2 linked regions of the Synechococcus sp. PCC 7335 genome follow. The protein of the gene in region 1 interacts with the protein of each later gene in a pairwise test. Links are inferred from orthologs where the notes say so. Each region holds a gene or a part of one and is shown in the gene's direction. Other genes may lie near its edges.

Evidence for each region.
Region 2: the proteins of dnaB (region 1) and dnaA interact in binary tests that used the Escherichia coli proteins (3 or more experiments, as listed by UniProt). The link is inferred for Synechococcus sp. PCC 7335 from one-to-one orthologs.

Annotation. Positions count from the first base shown.
Region 1 is NZ_DS989904.1:1,005,220-1,014,672, forward strand. The notes cover bases 3,701-6,698. They hold dnaB (replicative DNA helicase), read left to right. Parts: upstream 3,701-4,517; coding sequence 4,518-5,879; downstream 5,880-6,698. Other genes in these bases: gloB (hydroxyacylglutathione hydrolase), read left to right, coding at 3,701-3,715; rplI (50S ribosomal protein L9), read left to right, coding at 3,800-4,261; S7335_RS04545 (aldo/keto reductase), read right to left, coding at 5,952-6,698. Also shown: S7335_RS04525 (alkaline phosphatase), read left to right, coding at 1-2,574; more of gloB, read left to right, coding at 2,942-3,700; more of S7335_RS04545, read right to left, coding at 6,699-6,920; S7335_RS04550 (response regulator), read left to right, coding at 7,452-7,877; S7335_RS25705 (PAS domain S-box protein), read right to left, coding at 8,312-9,453. UniProt on the Escherichia coli protein: The main replicative DNA helicase, it participates in initiation and elongation during chromosome replication. Travels ahead of the DNA replisome, separating dsDNA into templates for DNA synthesis.
Region 2 is NZ_DS989904.1:1,116,883-1,126,278, forward strand. What follows is about bases 2,899-5,839. They hold dnaA (chromosomal replication initiator protein DnaA), read left to right. Parts: upstream 2,899-3,648; coding sequence 3,649-5,031; downstream 5,032-5,839. Other genes in these bases: S7335_RS05020 (HhoA/HhoB/HtrA family serine endopeptidase), read right to left, coding at 2,899-3,062; dnaN (DNA polymerase III subunit beta), read left to right, coding at 5,602-5,839. Outside these bases: S7335_RS05005 (Uma2 family endonuclease), read right to left, coding at 1-408; mug (G/U mismatch-specific DNA glycosylase), read left to right, coding at 506-1,048; def (peptide deformylase), read right to left, coding at 1,086-1,616; more of S7335_RS05020, read right to left, coding at 1,704-2,898; more of dnaN, read left to right, coding at 5,840-6,738; S7335_RS05035 (Fur family transcriptional regulator), read right to left, coding at 6,798-7,157; S7335_RS05040 (hypothetical protein), read right to left, coding at 7,493-9,271; S7335_RS05045 (hypothetical protein), read right to left, coding at 9,375-9,396. UniProt on the Escherichia coli protein: Plays an essential in the initiation and regulation of chromosomal replication. Binds in an ATP-dependent fashion to the origin of replication (oriC) to initiate formation of the DNA replication initiation complex once per cell cycle.

The DNA of each region.
Region 1 (9,453 bases):
GGTCAGCCGTCTGTCAATCCCAATCCGCCTACAGTGGCAGAGATGTTGGACGCCACGCTGAAGCTAGACGCTTTCACCGCAGAAGACGCAGGCTTCATGATCGTCCTCGAAGAAGAAGGCACCGACAACTTCGGGAACAACAACAACGCCCGTGGCACCATCGACGCCACGCTGCGTTCCGATGAGGCCCTCGGCGTCGCCCAAAACTTTATCGAGAACGTCAGTGCTAATACGTTTGTTGTGACAGCGGCTGACAGCGCTGGCGGTAGCCTAGAGATTGACGACGTTTCTGGTGAAACCGTTGGAACAACCTTTGCTCAAGCCAGACTAGACGAAGATGGTGAGTCATTGGGTAACGAAATTCCCTACGACGGTACGACTGGCAGCGATACAACTCCTTTTGTTGCTCAGCCGGATGCTAATGGCGACGTCTTTGAGTACGGTGTTCTCTGGGCAGGTCTACCTGACTTTGCTGGTAGTATCGTCTCCAAAGCATACGGTGAAGGCGCAGAGCGTCTACCCGCAACGCTAGACAACACGGCGATCTATCGCCTGATGTATGAGAGCCTGTTCGATGTCAGCCTGGATGCACCTGAGGGCATACCTGATGATCTCAATGGCCGTCAGGCGCCTGATCCAACTGCTGATACTGGCAATGTCATCTTTGTCCATCCAGACGGCACAAGCCCCTCTCACTACGCTGCTGCTCGGTTTGCCTCGGTAGGTACAGACGGTCGCCTCAACTGGGACCAAATGAGTGAAGCGGGCGTTTACTTAGGTCATATTGATGATCGTTTGGTGGCAACGTCCAACGCGGGCGCGGTTGTTCATGCCTACGGTGTGAAGCCATTTTCAGGCAGCTACGGCTTTGACGCGCCAGTCGAAGAAGGCGGCGAAGAAATTGTCTCGCTCTCTGGCGTGCCCGATACCATCATGCAAGAAGCTCAGGCTGCGGGTAAGGCCGTTGGCATCATCAACTCTGGCTTTATTGCTGAGCCCGGAACTGGCGTCTTTCTTGCTGATGCGGACAACCGGGGAGCAACCGAAGAAATTACCGCCGAGATTCTCGACTCGCGCGCCGAAGTCATCCTAGGTGCAGGCGAAACTGACTACCTACCTATCGGCTCGGTCGGTCGCTTTGGCGAAGAGGGCACGCGTAAAGACGGTCGCAACCTAATTGAAGAAGCCGAAGCAGCGGGCTACACAATTGTGTATAACCGCGAAGAGCTAATGGCAGTCGACACCGATGCGACTGACCGTTTGCTAGGGATCTTCGCAGCAGAAGACACTTACAACGACACCTTCGAAGATAACCTGCGGGCTCAAGGTCTCGTTGACGAAGACGATGATTTGATCTTCTACGGTCAGCCTCCTCTTAATCCTAATCCGCCTACTGTGGCCGAGATGACGGAGGTGGCACTACCCATTCTAGACAGCGACCCTGATGGGTTCATGCTGGTACTAGAAGAGGAAGCCACGGACAACTTTGGCAATAACAACAACGCGGCAGGGACCATCGAAGCGGCGCTACGAGCGGACGAAGCTATTGGTCATGCCCTTGACTTTGTCGATAACGTTGACCCTAACACACTAGTACTAACGGCAGCCGACTCCGACGCAGGCGGTCTAGAAGTTGACGACACCCCCATCGGCGCAGGCACCTTCGGACTCACTGAACCAGAATCTGACTTCACTATTCGAACACAGGCCGAAACCCAGGCCTTTGGCGCTGGCGCAGACGGTACCCTGGTTCAGCTCGACGACATGGACGGCAGCAACAACGGTAACTTCGAGCCATTCGTGACAGGTGCTCCCGACGCAGACGGTGATATCTTCGACTTTGGGGTTGCCTGGGCTAGCCTCACGGATGTTAATGGCGGCATTGTCTCCAAGGCGTACGGTCTTAACGCAGAAGACTTGCCAGCCACAGCAGACAACACCGATATGTATCGCTTGATGTACCAAACCCTGTTTGGCATAGCGCCTGAAGAGGTAGCGGTAACTCGGCTACGTGGCACTGGTGATGATGATGAGCTAGTTGGCACCAAGGTCAATGAAACATTGACTGGGCTAGGCGGCAACGACCTGATCGCTGGTGGACTCGGAAACGACATCATCGAGGGTAATGATGGCGACGACGTGCTGCGCGGCGACAACAACAGCCGTAGCGCTGGCGGCACGGTTGGCGGCGACGATATCCTCTTTGGCGGCACAGGTAATGATCGCATTGGCGGAAAAGGCGGCAATGACCAGCTCTTTGGCGAGGAGGGCGACGATATCCTCTACGGCGATGCAGGCGACGATCTGCTCTACGGTGGTCCCGGCAATGATCAGATCTTTGGCGATGACAACAGCAGCAGTGGCGCAGATACCTTCGTCCTAGCAGCGGGCGAAGGCACTGACCTGATCATGGACTTCGATGCGGGTCAAGATCTGATTGGCCTAGCCGATGATTTGAGCTTCGATCAACTAACGTTAGCGACGGACGGAATTCGCTTCGGTGAAGAAGTGCTGGCTACTTTGAATGGTTTATCAGCAACCGCGTTGACCAGTGCCGACTTTACGACTGTGTAGATCAGGGTGCCGCACATTGCAGTGCTGGACTATAGGCTGCTCCAATATGGCTTGAGTATGGCCTAGGTATAGAAGCGCTTGGTAAGACGCTATTGCAAACGTTTTATCAAGCGCTTTTTTGGTCTTACGCTACGCAAATTTAGCTCTCTAGACGACGTCACTTATTTCATCATCAGTAGCTGCAGCTCATTATCCACGAGGCAATTGCAGCTATCGGGTAGGTCACGCTCAGGGGTTAGGTCCAGGCAAGTAGCTTGATTGGCGTGAGATGTACCATGGCAAAATATTTGCACCTAGGCAAGATAAAAAAATCAGCGCAATTCAACTAGAATCAACCTCACGTCTCCATGTTGATGCACTACTCAAGATGAAAATCTATCGCCTACCCGCCCGCTCAGATAACTACATCTTCGTTCTGCATAATCCAGCTGATAACACCGCTGCTGTCGTCGATCCAGCCGATGCCCCTCCAGTCCTGCAAAAGCTAGACGAACTCGGCGCAACCTTAATCACTATCTTCAATACGCATCACCACAACGATCACGTGGGCGGCAATCGTGAGCTGTTAGACCGCTTTCCAAAGGCCGAAGTATATGGTGGCGCGCAAGATCAGGGGCGCATTCCCGGGCAAAGGCATTTTCTAGGCGAGGGCGATCGCGTCTCTTTTGCTGATCGCACTGGCCGAGTCATCTTCGTTCCAGGTCACACCCGAGGACACATCGCTTACTACTTTCTACCCATCAAGGCTAATGAACCCGGTGACCTGTTCTGTGGGGACACGCTGTTCGCAGGTGGCTGTGGACGGCTATTTGAAGGAACGCCTACTCAGATGGCAACTTCTTTAGCCAAGCTGCGTAACCTGCCAGACACCACCCATGTCTGGTGCGGCCACGAATACACGCTGAGTAATCTGAAGTTTGCGATTACCGTTGAAGGAAAGAATGAGGAATTGCGATCGCGCCTGGCCTCTGTCACCACCGCCCGTCAGCAAAACCAGCCCACCATTCCCTCACTACTCTCCACTGAAAAAGCCACCAATCCCTTCCTCCGCTGGAATAGCCCTGAGCTTCAGTCAGTGGCCAACAGCCAAGATCCCATCACCGTCTTCGCGCATATCCGTAAGCTTAAAGATCGTTTCTAGTTAGAAATCTTCGATGGTTGCACCTTTGACCCAAGTTGCCTACACTAGAAAGCTGCGCTGCGATGGAAAGTAATATTAAAGGCAATGGCGAAAAAAAGAACTCAGCTGGTCCTCAGCCAGGACATCGACAAACTAGGCAACACAGGTGATCTGGTAGAAGTAGCACCTGGCTACGCCCGTAACTACTTGATCCCACGCAGCTTAGCGTACCGTGTAACCCCTGGCGTTCTCAAGCAGGTTGAAATTCGTCGTGAGCGTGAACGTGCCCGGTTAGAGGCGATTAAGCAAGAAGCCGAAGCCACCAAAGTCGCACTTAACACCATCGGCTTATTCACCGTCAAAAAAGCTGTCGGTGAAGATGATGCAATCTTTGGTACCGTCACCACAGCCGAAGTCGCTGACCTTATTCAAGCCAACGCAGGTAAAGAAATCGATAAGCGCGACATCACGCTACCTGATATCAATAAGCTTGGTGAGTACAAGGTGGATATCAAGCTACACAGCGAAGTCACTGCAACTATCAACTTACGTGTGGCTCCTGACTAAGCATTCACTACAAACGATTAGCAAACATACGTACTATTCGTTAACTTATTAGGGTAGAGAGCTGTGGTTGTTCTCTACCCTTTTATATTTAAGGATGAAGTATGAGCGATAGATAACACAGCTAGTCCTATCTTCGACTAGCTACCCTCAATAGAAATAAGCGTTTGTCTGCCAGAGTCCAGCCTATAATGCGCAATCTATAGGGCACCGCCCTCAACCTTGTCGTTCAGCACTCATCACTCCTATCACTCTTCTAATGGTTGCTTCCGAACCCCGCTTCAAGCCTGCCGCCGATCGCCTTCCACCCCAAAATATTGAGGCTGAAGAAGCTATCTTAGGTGGTGTCTTAATCGATCCCGAAGCGATTGGCCGCGTGACTGAACTGCTCTCTCCTGAAGCGTTCTATATCGGTGCTCATCGCAGCATCTACCAGGCTGCTCTAGACTTACAGGCGAGGGGATTGCCTACAGATATGATGGGCGTGGCCTCATGGCTAAAGGACAAAGGTGCTTTAGAAAAAGTCGGTGGGCAAAGTCGATTAGCCCAGCTAGTAGATCGCACTATCAGTGCGGCCAATATTGACCAGTACGCTCAGCTGGTAATGGATAAGTACACTCGCCGCCAGCTCATTCGATCAGGTGGAGAAATTATCCAGCTAGGCTACGAGACCGAAACATCCCTAGAAGATGTACTCGATCTGTCTGAGCAGACGCTGTTTGGCATTACTCAAGAGCGCCCTACCCAAGGACTCACCAAAACATCCGACATACTTACAGATACGTTTACCGATATCGAGCAGCGATCGCTGGGCATGGTCTTACCCGGCTTGGCCTGCGGGTTCTATGACCTAGACGCGATGACTCAGGGCTTCCAACGTTCTGACTTAATTATTACTGCGGCTCGTCCGGCGATGGGGAAAACCAGCTTCGTACTCAACGTTGCTCGCAATATTGCCGATACGCATAAGCAGCCAGTTGCGATCTTCAGCTTAGAGATGTCAAAGCAGCAGTTGATCTATCGATTGCTTTCGTCTGAAGCCAAAATTGAGAGTGGTCGATTGCGAACCGGGCGGATTGCCCAGCATGAGTGGGGACCCATGGGCCATGCGATCAATACGCTTTCTGAGCTACCAATCTTCATCGACGATACGCCAGGTGTGGGTGTAACTGAAATTCGATCGAAAGCACGGCGATTGCAGGCGGAACAAGGTGGCGCATTAGGACTCATTCTGATCGATTACTTGCAGCTGATGGAAGGCTCCGGCGATAATCGGGTGCAGGAATTGTCGAAGATAACGCGATCGCTCAAAGGACTTGCTAGAGAACTCAACGTTCCTATCATCGCGCTCTCTCAGCTCAGTCGCAGCGTAGAATCACGAACTAACAAACGCCCGATGATGTCTGATCTAAGAGAAAGTGGCGCAATCGAACAGGACGCAGATTTAATTATGATGCTGTATCGCGAAGAGTATTACGACCCTGACACGCCTGATCGTGGCATCGCTGAAATCATCTTGACAAAGCACCGGAACGGACCGACGGGCACTGTTAAGCTTCTATTTCAGCCCGAATTTACGCAGTTTCTTAATAGAGCATCGGACTTATCAAATCGCGATTAGAAGGATAGCTACACTTAGCGATTCGGCAACGTCTGTCACGGTTTAAGTGATGTGTAAAGTCACGAGCTAGAGCTACTTCAGCCAGGGTAGAGAAACATTACTCAACTGTTCACATTCGGCTTCTGTCATTGACCAACCAAGTGCGCCTGCATTTTGTTCTGCCTGTTTCGCATTTTTTGCACCTGGAATTGGGACAACATTGCCTTTACAGATTAGCCAGTTGAGAGCGACCTGTACTTGCGTTTTGTTATGGGTCTTGCCAATTGCTTGTAACGCAGCTAGCACGGGTTCAATCTTCTGTAATCCCTTCCGGCTGAACTTAGGATCTAATTTTCTTGCGCCTGCTGGGCGAAGATCGCTGTCTACTGTGTACTTGCCAGTCAATAGGCCCTGTGCCAGAGGGCTATAGGCTAGAATCGTCACCTCGAGGTTCTGAGCCGCTTCCAAGATGCCATTTGTTTCAATGTTTCTGTGTAGCAAAGAATATTGAACCTGATTAACGGCCAAGGGGATACCCCTTTGGGCTAGATAGCTATGAGCTTCGCGCATCTGCTTTGCAGAATAATTGCTAACACCAATCGTTTGAATTCGTCCTTGCTCTACTTCATCTGCCAAAGCATTCATGAGTGTTTTTTGACTCATGAAAAAATCAAAGGGCCAATGGACCTGATAGAGCGTGATGGAAGACTGCTTGAGTCGTTTGAGACTAGCACTAAGGGCATCTGCAACAGATTGAGCGGAGAAGCGCCAAGGCGTAGGCATGTATTTTGTCGCAATTAGAGAAGGCTTTTTACTCTCTTTGATAAATTGACCAATCAGCTCTTCCGACTTACCGAGGCCGTAGACTTCAGCAGTGTCAAAGAAATTAACATTTGCAGCCAAAGAAGTCTTAAAGGCAGCTCGAACTTCATCTATGCCATAAGCGCTACCGTACTGCCAAAATATTGAGTCACCCCAGGCCCAAGTGCCCAGCCCTAGCGCGGGGACCTTTGGGCCTTTGGGTCCAAGGGTGACAGTCTGTAGCGTGTTCGAACTCGCCATGATGAAAACGAAAGAGATCAGCCTATATAAAATAGCTGCTTTAGAGAGCTTTAGTCATCTTAAAAGTCGTTTGGGGAAATGATGTCTATAGTTATTCTCTCATCGGAGAGAATAGTATATGCAAACTGAAGCTGTTCTTTTCGGGCCTTCCTTAGGCCGTTTGTTCATATCTGCTCGTCCATATCTGCTCGTCCATAGTAGAAAAGCAAGCTGGCACCATCACCAAGTGCTGTAAAGCTTGATGGATAAGCGAACTCCCACACCATATGAAATTAGGGCCTTTGATCGCTTATCTGATGAATCAGTGCTGTCCTACAAAGAGAAGATAATCAAGCAACTGACGAAACGACTATCCCTTAAGTGTATGGATGTGTCCGTAATTAGAGTCTCTACAGGTAATAATAATGACTATCGGTGCCCTCGGGATGGGCAGTATAAAGCATACAGCTAGTACTTAGAGACGATCCTTTCTAGAGTTCGTCAAATCTGTAAAGGTTGTGTTCGCTGACTGATTTAAGGGACTTTTCGCTTGTGAATATCTTGTTGGTTGAAGATGATTATCTGCTCGGTCGCAGTATGGCCCGTTTGTTAGAAGCGTCCAGCCAGTATAGAGTCAAGCTAACTCGTACGGCCGCAGATATTTTCAAGTACTGCGAGACTGGTAGCATTGAGTTAGTGCTGATGGATGTCAATCTACCAGGAACCTTGTGGCAAAACAAAGAAACAACGGGCATCGATCTCTCTCGTCTATTGAAATCCAATCCTAGGACCTGGCACATCCCCGTCATATTGCTAACAACGAATAGTGCAGGTACAAATAAAGGACGTTTAATGAGCGAAGCGCTAGCCGATTCGGTTTGTGCAAAACCCATTAAGGATGCGGATAGCTTTCTATCTTTGCTGTCTCAGGTAATCGATAGGAAAAGGGTGTGCCGGTTGGGGCTATCAGCATCTTGATATCGGGTTACGAGAAAAATAGAGTGAATATAGCGTTTTTGACTGCATACTCATAAGGGACGGTAAGCTTACGAGGAACGCAAGTCAATTGATCTGTGACTTTGCAAGGCTTCTAGGCGGATAACTGTACCCTAGCTAAGTGAACGACGCTATGGGGTAGTGGCTCAAAGACGATATCTCCCAGATACCACAAAACCAAATATCACAAAGCCAGATATGACAAAAATAGAGAACCGCTAGGATTGACTGCCAACTGATTCTTTACGGCTTTTTGGTCAGCAGACTTTGCTAAAGCTTGTTCTATTCTAACGAGAGGAATCGCTGCTATCGCAGGCAGCTGAGTGAATAGAGAGAGAATGGCGTCATTTGTTTAGTGCAAAGAGAGCTTGGAGTTGGGTTGTCTCGTCAGGTCTTGAAGGCATCAACAAAAGGTATCAACAAAGCGTCTTCGTGCAAGCGCTGGCACAACAAACTGACTGACGATGGCTGTTGGTGTACTGATAGCGAATATCTAGCTGGTTACTCAGTTTCTCAAAGATTTCGTTAGCTCGAATAGGTTTACTGATAAAGTCATCGCACCCACAAGCAATCGCAGCGGTTCGATCCTCTGTAAAGGCGTTTGCTGTCAGCGCAACAATTCGAGTCTGATGGTAGGGGTTAATTCTAGTTTTTTCTAGTGTCTTAATCCGTCTTGTAGCTTCCTCTCCAGTCATGATAGGCATACGCATATCCATCAAAATTAGATGGGGTTGCCACGACTCCCAGCGAGCGATCGCCTCTTCGCCATTCTGTGCTTCACGCACTTCAAATCCAACATTCATCAACAAATGGGAAAGCAGCTTACGGTTAACAGCAACATCATCTACGACCAATATCCTATAGTCAGGCTGTCCGGGAGCTAGTCCAATCACTCGTCTTGAGGGCTGCTTAGTTGTAGTAGGAAGGCTAAGTGCGTGATCGCCAACGGCAACAGGAACACTAAATGCAAAAGTAGCGCCTTCACCCAGCTGAGAGTCAACGGTCAAATTACCACCTAGCAATTGAATATATTCGTGCGAAATCGCTAACCCTAGTCCAGTCCCCTCAGGTGAGTCCAGGCCAGATTGAGTTTGAACAAAAGCCTCAAATAGATGAGCCTGATCAGCAGCGGCAATGCCCGGCCCTGTATCGCTGATTGAAAAGGTCAGTAGCGTCGAAGGTGGTTTGGTAGTCGTAGTCTGTGGATTGTCTTGCTTCTCTAAGCTTTCACAGGCATGGTTGAGTTGGTTCTGGCCGTATTGATTCTGACTATGTTGGTTCTGACCATCTTGGTTCTGGCTGTGTACAGATAGGGTAATTGTGCCGACGGCTGTGAACTTGAGCGCATTACTTAGCAAATTGATGAGGATCTGTCTAAGCTTAAGGTGATCGCTAACAACAGTTCGAGGCAGCTTTGGCGATCGCCTCATCAGAAACCGTAGACCCTTTCTATCTATTGCACTACTAAACATCTGCTGAAGCTCATCTAGTAGACAATACAGATCGAACTGGGTGTTGTTTAGCTCAACTCGTCCCGATTCGATCTTAGAGATGTCTA
Region 2 (9,396 bases), 110 kb from region 1 along the record:
TTTAGAAGTTACGTCAATTTCAATTGCTAGCTCTGGAGGTGGGTCGACACCTAGATCTAGTCTTGCCTTGCCCAACACCCTTCCGTAGTTCCGAATATAAAAGCAGTCATCAGGCTCAACGGCCTTACTCATACGGTCATTTTTGAACGTGGTAGATCCCAGAGAAACATAGTCTCTGTCCAGCTCTTCTAGTACGACTTTGACGAAATCACCAATGCAAACTTTGGCAAACTCATGCGCAGGCATTGGTGCCACAATAGTTAACGTCCCCTCGCTGTAGGCAATACGAGTATTCCGATTCTCACCGAGTTCCTGCAAAATCGTCTTAAATTCAGACCAACTGACATCCTGAATTTCAACTGTCTGCCCCTCAGGTACCCTGATTTGTCGCAGTTGTAACGTAGCCATCGCGTCTTACCCTACAGATCACAGTCGCCATGTAAACCCCTATTATCGCGCATTCAGCCTTCAAACACCTTTTCACCCCGTTCATTACCGCTCTCCCATGCCCCGCCCGACAAAAGCCGAAGTCGCCGCCTGCCATGGCCAAACCATGCCAGACATCATCGCGCCCAATCTCGATGTGCTCTTCTGCGGCATCAATCCCAGCCTCTACTCAGTCGCCATCGGCCATCATTTCGGCAGACCCGGCAACCGCTTTTGGAAGGCCCTTCACAAAGCTGGATTTACCGATAGGCTTTATGACCCCAGCGAAGATGCTTCACTATTAGAGCTGGGCTACGGTATTACCAACATGGCCCCTCGTGCCACAGCTCGCGCTGACGAACTTAGCAAGGCTGAAATCAGAGCAGGTCGTCAGCTACTGGCAGATAAGATTCAAACCTACCGGCCAAAGTGTATTGCATTCTTAGGTATTACAGCCTATCGCCTTGCCTTTAGCATGCCTAAAGCCAAGGTTGGACCACAGCCTGATTGGAAAGATACACAGATCTGGGCGTTGCCTAATCCGAGTGGGCTCAACGCTCACTATCAGGTGGACGACCTCGCAGAAGTCTATAGTTGGGCGCTCGCTGCTGTAGAACAATAACGACTCAAACTACTCACATTCATATCGTTTGCGTCTATTAGCCACAGACAATACGAGCGTGATATTCGGCCTCGCTCATTACGTCCAGCACGCTGTCAATTCTGTCTAAAAAGACCTTCCCATTGATGTGATCGTACTCATGCTGGATGATACGAGCAACAAAATCGGTGAAAATTTGCTGTTGCTGCTGACCGTAGCGATCGGTGTACGACACCTCGATTTCTTTCGAGCGCTTCACTAGTCCTCGCATACCTGGAACGCTCAGACAGCCTTCCCACCCTGCGGTGACTGCATCAGAGTAGTGAAGAATCTGAGGGTTGATCATCGCAGTAGGATCCATCTTCGGAGCATGAAGATATCGGAGGTTTGGGCGTGAAGCGACGATGAATAGCTGCAAGCTATGTGAAACTTGAGGCGCGGCAATACCGACACCATTTCTTTCAAGGGTGAGCGATATCAACTGATCGATCAGCGTTTGAACAGCGGGCGTATGGACGTCGCAGACTTTGTCAGCAGGCGATCGCAATACTGGATCTCCTAGCTCTGCAATCTTCAAGATCTTAGTCATCAAAAAGCCTCATGCATAGAAGAACTTAGCTATAGCCAAAGTAGACGCTACCATTGATTTGAGTACTTAATCGACCTGGTAGAAATCCTACGAGCGACCCGTTTGAACCGGATAAGGACCGGGTCGTACATCTAAGGTAAGGGTTTGGCCATTGCGATTAAGCGTGAGTTTGATCGCTTCTCCTAGAGCCGTTTCTGATACAATCTGCTGCACCTCATTCGCTTCAGTAATGGTTTGGCCATTCATTTTCTGAATCACATCTCCCTTACGCAAGCCCGACCGAGCAGCCGGAGATCCTTGTACAGTAGCCGCAATCACAACGCCAGAATCAGTCTGCAGCGGCGCATTGAACTCCTGGTTAGTATCAAGCTCTGCTTTAAGCTCTGGCGTTAATGTGAGCATCTGAATGCCTAGGTAAGGATGATCTACGCGGCCGTCGGTCACAAGCTGGGTCGCAATTTGTCTGGCTTGGTTGATTGGAATAGCAAAGCCTAAACCTTGTGCATTGCCAATGATAGCGGTGTTAACGCCAATGACTTCGCCGCGCTCGTTTAGCAACGGGCCACCCGAGTTACCTGGATTAATAGCCGCATCGGTTTGAATGAACTGCACCCGCTTATCGGGTACGCGAATTTGAGCACTGGTCCGCCCGGTCGCACTGATGATTCCGGCTGTAACTGTGTTGTCTAGACCAAGAGGATTGCCGATGGCGATCGCCCACTCACCTGGACGAAGGGCGTCTGAATCGCCTAGCGTCACAGTGGGTAAGTCTCTAGCATCGACTTTGATAACGGCTAGATCCGTCAGCGAATCTTCGCCGATCACTTCACCGCGTAGCTCCCGACCATCCTTCAAGGCTACCATCACTTCGTCGGCGCCTTCGACAACGTGAGCGTTGGTCACAATCGTACCGTTCCCATCTAAGATAAAGCCTGATCCCGTCCCTCTTTCTACCCGTGAGCGTGGACCGACATCACCAAAGAACTCACGAAAAAAGGGGTCATCAAAACCAGCAGGTAGGCGATTCGTAACCGTTCGAGCTGAGTTGATCCGTACAACTGCAGGACCTGTTCGATCTACCGCATCAGCAATGAAGTTGGCACTACCAATCAGCCTCTGCGTACCTGTTCCACTTTGTCCGATCAATGTCTCGGACTGGGCCAATGTCTCGGACTGGGCCAAGGTTGCGCTCGGGTTAGCAGAGTCAGAAAACTGTGCCTCTTCATAGCGAGCCAGTTGAGTGGTAGCAGCAGTAGGCGTTATCTCTCGATTGAGCAGCAGCACAGTACCGGCACTAGCAGCAGTAACAAGGCCATATGCCAGCGCCTTTTTGAACCAAAAACGCAAGTGAGCCCGACTAGCCGAAATAGCTCGACTAGCTTGAATATCACCAGAATCGGTTGATGCGATTACGCTTTCACTTTGTTCTCTTTCAGGCTGCTTCATGTCCAGTTTAGATCCAGTTCTAAATAATTATGACTACCCAGTTTTCGTTCTAACAGAATTGCTTAGTATCTGTAGTCTTATACAGTGCCAGTTTAACCATCACCAGTTTGAATACAAACGAACGGAAGGTAGAAATAGCGCGATCGCACTTGTCCTAGTAAAAGCTTTCCTATGATTTTTATAAATATTCAGACGCTTTCTCAAAAGTTTAAAAAGTCCTTAGAACCTTTAGCCAATCAGGCATTCTCGTATCTGATAATAAGTTGATTCCCATACTATCTATGGATATTGGACTACTTTAGGATGCTATATCTAGTACGCTATAAGCTCCTCAAAAACGTCACCCTCAAGCGTCTGTAGATATGAACACTCTAAGCGCAAGAAGCGTAAGGCATCTCTAGTCTACTGCTTGTGCAAAGACGTAGCTGAGGCATCAGCTCGATCAACCTATCCCATAAAACAGCTTTATTCAAACTAAGGTAAGCTCACCTAATCTTTGATCAGGGACTGACGCAGTTTGTGTCGGTACACCATTATTCACAGCAGACTTACCCGACTCCCATCCCAAAATGCTAGAGGTGGACCTGTGGCCGTCATCAAAGAAGACATTTGGAATCAAGTTCTAGAGAAGCTAGCTTTGCAGCTTAGCCCACCGACCTTCGAGACCTGGATAAAGCCGACCAAAGTTCAAACTCTTTCGAATGATCAGCTGGTACTTCTGACGGACAATCCATTTGCTCGCAACTGGCTGCAAAAGCACTACCTAACCCAAATTTCTACTGCGGCAGCAGAAGTGCTGGGCCATACGATCAATGTTACTGTCACTGTCAAAGATAGAGATGACACAGAAAAGCCGTTAAGCCCCTCGGAGGCAGCAAACGATTCTTTACCTGCAGCTAGTGCTGATACGAGAGGAAAGGCTTCGTCAAAGACTAATCAGAGTTCTTCTGCTCTCAACCCAAAAGCTATTTTCTCACGTTTTGTAGTGGGTGCTAATAACCGCATGGCTCATGCGGCGGCTCTAGCTGTAGCCGAATCACCTGGTCGAGAGTTTAATCCTTTATTTTTGTGCGGGGGGGTTGGTCTAGGCAAGACCCATTTGATGCAGGCGATTGGGCACTACCGCATAGAGAGCAATCAGCAAGCAAAGGTTGCCTATGTCTCTACAGAAACTTTTACCAATGATCTCATTGCGTCTATCCGCCGCGATACGATGCAGCGCTTTCGTGAACAGTATCGAGAGGTTGATGTCATTTTAGTTGATGACATTCAGTTTATTGAAGGTAAAGAGTACACTCAGGAGGAATTTTTCCATACCTTTAATACGCTGCATGAAGCAGGTAAGCAGATTGTATTAGCTTCTGATCGTCCCCCCAATCAGATTCCAAGGTTACAAGACCGACTATGCTCTAGATTCTCTATGGGGTTGATAGCAGATATTCAATCTCCCGACTTTGAGACGCGCATGGCAATTCTGCAAAAGAAGGCTGAGTATGAGCAGGTATCGATTGCTCGCGACGTCACTGAATATATTGCTTCGTCGTACGTAACAAATATTAGAGAGCTAGAGGGCGCACTGACTAGGGCGATCGCCTATACCTCAATCTCTGGTCTGCCGATGACGGTAGAAAACTTGGTGCCGGTACTCAATCCGCCAGTTGAGCGTGTAGACTCCTCGCCTAAATCAGTAATAAAGGCCGTTTCAGACGCTTTCAAAATTTCATTAGACGATCTTAAAAGTAACTCTCGTAAGCGTGAGATCAGTCAAGCCAGACAAGTGGGTATGTATCTAATGCGTAAGCATACTGACCTGAGCTTGCCAAAGATTGGCGATCAGTTTGGCGGAAAGGACCATACGACGGTGATGTATAGCTGTGACAAGATCGCACAGTTAATCAAACAGGATTTGAATCTGGCCCAAACTGTTCGAGAAGTCAGCGATCGCATCACTTTGGCTTCCAATAGCTAACCACCTAGCTGACTAGACACCGCCTGATAAAGTACAGCGCAACTATCTAAGTCTTAAAGCGTTCAGAGTCTCTGCTTAGGTGATCTGAACGCTTTTTCCGATGCTAGAAACTTAAAAATTAGGCAGGTTGCCTTGAAGTGCAAGTGTTAAGAAAGATTACTTGTACTCAGGACGTGCCTGTGGAAAACTCTTATATTCCTGTGGAAAACCTGTGGAAAGAATGTATAGAACTTTAGCGCGTCTGTGGAAAAGAGTCCATTCACTGCAAGGCCTGTGGAAAACATCTTCTGTTTTCCACAGGTTTTCCACAAGGGATATTAGTGTCAAACGTTTGCATAGCTTGGTAGTGTCGAAGTTATTCCAGCTTTCCACAGCCTCTACTACGACTATTTAAAATTATGATCTAAAGAGATCTAAGAAGGAAAAGAGCAACTGTAATGCTCAAAACAACCGCTTGCCTCTCTAGTGCCCTGAACTATTACACTGGGCAAATAGGGTGATAGTATTGGTCATCTTCAAACCCTGATTCCCCTATTAGTAATTGCCCTTTCTTTCCATAAACACCAAGCGATGAAGTTCAGCTGCGCGCAAACCGAATTCAATTCCCAATTTTCTCTGGTTAGCCGAGCGGTCCCCACTCGCCCTAGTAAACCTGTCCTCGGTAATGTCTTGGTGACTGCCGATGCAGCCGCTCAAACAGTCACCCTAGTGGGATTTGATGAAACCTTAGGGATACAGACTACCTTCGCTGCTCAGGTTGATGAAAGTGGGACGACAACACTTCCAGCTAAGCTTCTAGGTGACATTGTTTCTCGTCTACCCAACGAAGATATTGACATTAGTGAAGACAACGATGAACCTGTGGTTACACTATCGTGTTCAGCCGGTCGATATCAGGTTCGTGGCCTTAGTGCAGAGGACTATCCTAATCTTCCTGAGATCGAGTCGACAGACACTGTCAAAATATCGGCCGATGCCTTAGTTGAAGGTCTGCGCGGTGCCCTTTTTGCTACCAGCAGCGATGAGACTAAGCAAGTCCTAACTGGTGTCCATCTAACCGCCATGGACGAAAGTCTAGAGTTTGCTGCGACGGATGGTCATCGTTTAGCTGTGGTCAACACGATTGATGAAACGGGCACGTCTACGCCTGATCTAGAAATGAATGTGACCATTCCTGGGAAAGCGCTCAGAGAGCTAGAGCGTATCCTTCAAGCCTATCCTAGTAGTGAACCCGTTGCTCTCAAGCTAGATGAGACTCAAGTTGTGTTTGACTTAGGTCGTCAGCGAATTACGACACGTCTGCTAGACGGTCAGTATCCTAACTACAATCAGCTTATTCCAAAGCAGTTCGAGCGACAGCTAACGCTAGATAGAAAGCAGTTTGTCTCATCTCTAGAGCGAATTGGGGTGATAGCCGATCAACGGAATAATATTGTCAAGCTAACGATTAGCAATACGCAGCAGTCGCTAGCTCTTTCTGTCGAGGCTCAGGAAGTAGGTAGTGGGTTAGAGAACCTCCCGGCTCAAGTGACGGGTGACGACCTAGACATCGCCTTCAACGTTCGCTACCTACTAGAAGGATTAAAGGCTTTGCCTACCTCTGAGATTCAGGTTCAGTGCAATACAGCAACTAGTCCGTCCGTTTTAAAACCGTTAGGAGGAACGAAAATCACCTACCTAGTTATGCCTGTGCAGATCCGTAGTTGAGATAGGTCGTTGAGACGGATTGATTCTACTAACGAAGACCTCTTGGCAAAGACCTTCATTCAAGCGTTAGTACCAAAAAACTCTATTCTGTAGTCTGATACTTTTACGCCGGTCTCAGCTTCTACGTACGCTAGTATTTCTTCAGGTAACTCAACATTGATATCAATGATCCTTTGCGTATCGATGCAGTTTACATGGCTATGAGATGAGTTGCTGTGACCGTATAATCTGCCCTCAGAGCGTTCTACGCACTCAATGATCCCCTTCTCTGATAGGGCCTCTAGATTTTGATACACTGATGTATGACCAATTTCTCTACCCTGTTGGTTAAGGCGGTCATAGATCTCTCTGGCAGAAAGGTGGTTCTTATCCTCCCACAGCAACTCCAGGATGTAACGTCTTTGTCGACTCAGTCGCATGCCTAACTCCTGACATCTTTTAATCGCTTCGTCTAAGGATTCTATGGATGCTGGAAGATCACTAAAAGTGTGCATGGTAGTGTTTAGGTGTCTCCCCACTAAAACGTAGTCACTTCCACTTTAGCCTGAAGAACCAACAACTGTCTATCGAGCTGTGATCAGTGTTAGAGCAAACCTAAACCAAAGCTGTGGCGAGGGAGGAATAATACCTTCAAGAATTGACAGACTTATAGACTAGAGCTGGATTTGCTCAGTATGACTGTACTTAACCACACTGACTAAAGATTGGCTAAAAATGACAGAGTAGATGTTTGCACTGCACTAAGTATCTTCTACTAGGGCAAAATCCTATTCTCTATTCTGTATATTGGAAGTCCTTTGGTGGCTTTGTTTTGTTCGTCTGCTCCTTCGCGTGGGAGCGTACCTCTTTGCAGTTTTTCAAGGCGATGTTGAGCAGTCTTGCTGCTCGCTAGTGTCTTTAGGTCATCTAGGTTACTAGTTGATGCGACTGATTGGGGTTCGATAATGTCTAAATCCTCAGGAGCCACGTCTTTCTGGTTCGCATCTAAGCTAAAGAGCTCTGATTCGTCAGTCGATGAGTTAGCCAGTGAAATATCCGGTAGTTTTAGACTCGTCGCTACTTTAGTGTTTGAAGAGTTAACGTTACTGACTGCAGCTCTCTTTCCCTGTGTGATAGGCATAAGTTCTGGGGTAGGGCTAAATACGACGGATGGAACATTATTCCTAGCAGACTGTCCTTTCGAAGCAGGTTCTTTGGGGAGTGGTACTACCAACTTATGTGCTTTCTCGTTTGGAGAGAAAGCCTTCAGAGCCTTGGAGACAGCGGAGATACGCCTCTCTTGGTCTCGGCTGATGCTACGGACATTATTCCCTAATCCAGGCGCGTTCCAATTGCGAGTATGAGGGTCGTGATAGGCATAGGTTCGCGCCCAAAGGATGGCCTCTTCTCCTTTCATTTTGAGTCGACGAGCTTGGGCAAGCCGCTCTATATAGCCGCCTTTATCTAAGGCAGCTAAGGGCGCTTGATTTGCCAAATCCAAGGCATTTAGCTTTTCTTCTAGAGATAGTTGTATGCCCAATCGTGTTGCCTGTTCCTCTATCTGATAGCTCTGTCGTTTGAGGCGCTGAAGCTGTTTTCTATCAGCCTCTTCTGGGCTGTTGGCACCATGTTGATATGAGAACGTACCTAGGTTCCACACACCATTGCCAGGGTCAATATGACCGTAGTAAGCGTTAGTGCGATCGCCACTCCAATGTCGGGTTCCTTCCGCGCTACCGACGGTGCGAGCTACGAGGGAGTTACTGCCGTCGAGAAATATCCAGTCGTCGAGAGTAGTCCCGTCTAAGGAAGTCGCCTTGATATCAGGTGGCGGATCGAAAGGTATACTCCCAGAGGCTGAGGACTTAGTGAGTGCTGTCTTTATGGCTGATGTCCTTGATACACTATCTAAATTGGTTGGTTCAAATGAGAGTTTTACCTCTTTTAAAGAAACTGGATTTGAACTGAAGCTCCTAGAATTAACAGAGTCTGACGTAACAGTCCGGGAAGCTATAGTGGCTGTGTCAGCGTTTTCTAGTGGAGAAAGTGCTGAAGTTGAAGAGTTAGTCCCAGATTTATTGTTTTCTTTGATCGCAATCCTGCTATTGGAAAAACGAAGTCCGATGTCGTTTGCTTTGGCATGAGGTAGCTGCTCTGGTTCGGGCTTAATAGGCTTGGTTTCGATGTGTTCAGGCTTTAAACGGTCAGTATTATCATTAGTCAGTTTGGGAGGAAAAGGTGGAAGGAGTTCTTGAGCGTACCCTAGTGTGTCAGATTCAATCGGAATGGGTACGTTTGGAACAGGGACAGGTTCGTAGCTTTCTATCGAAGCGCTGGTAGTGTTGACCCGGTGGTGAGGATTTTTTGCGGCTGGTCTTACTTTGTTTGGGAGGGCTTTAATAGCTTGAGAGTTGATAGCGTGAGAATCGAGTTGTGATAGTTCGAAAGCCATACCTAGCTTAGTCTGTGCAGCTTGAGCAGATCTATATAGGCTAGTCCAGCCCAATAGGGAGGGCAATAGGGTAAGAACGAATAGATTGGGAAATTTCAGCATCTTTGAATCCACACAGTTGTGAAAAGAAAAAACATTTACAACAAACAGTGAACAATAGACAACGAGTGCTAGCTCTGTTCTTTTGAGGATGTCAGGCTATGTTCTATGGTTCGAAAGCTTGTTCT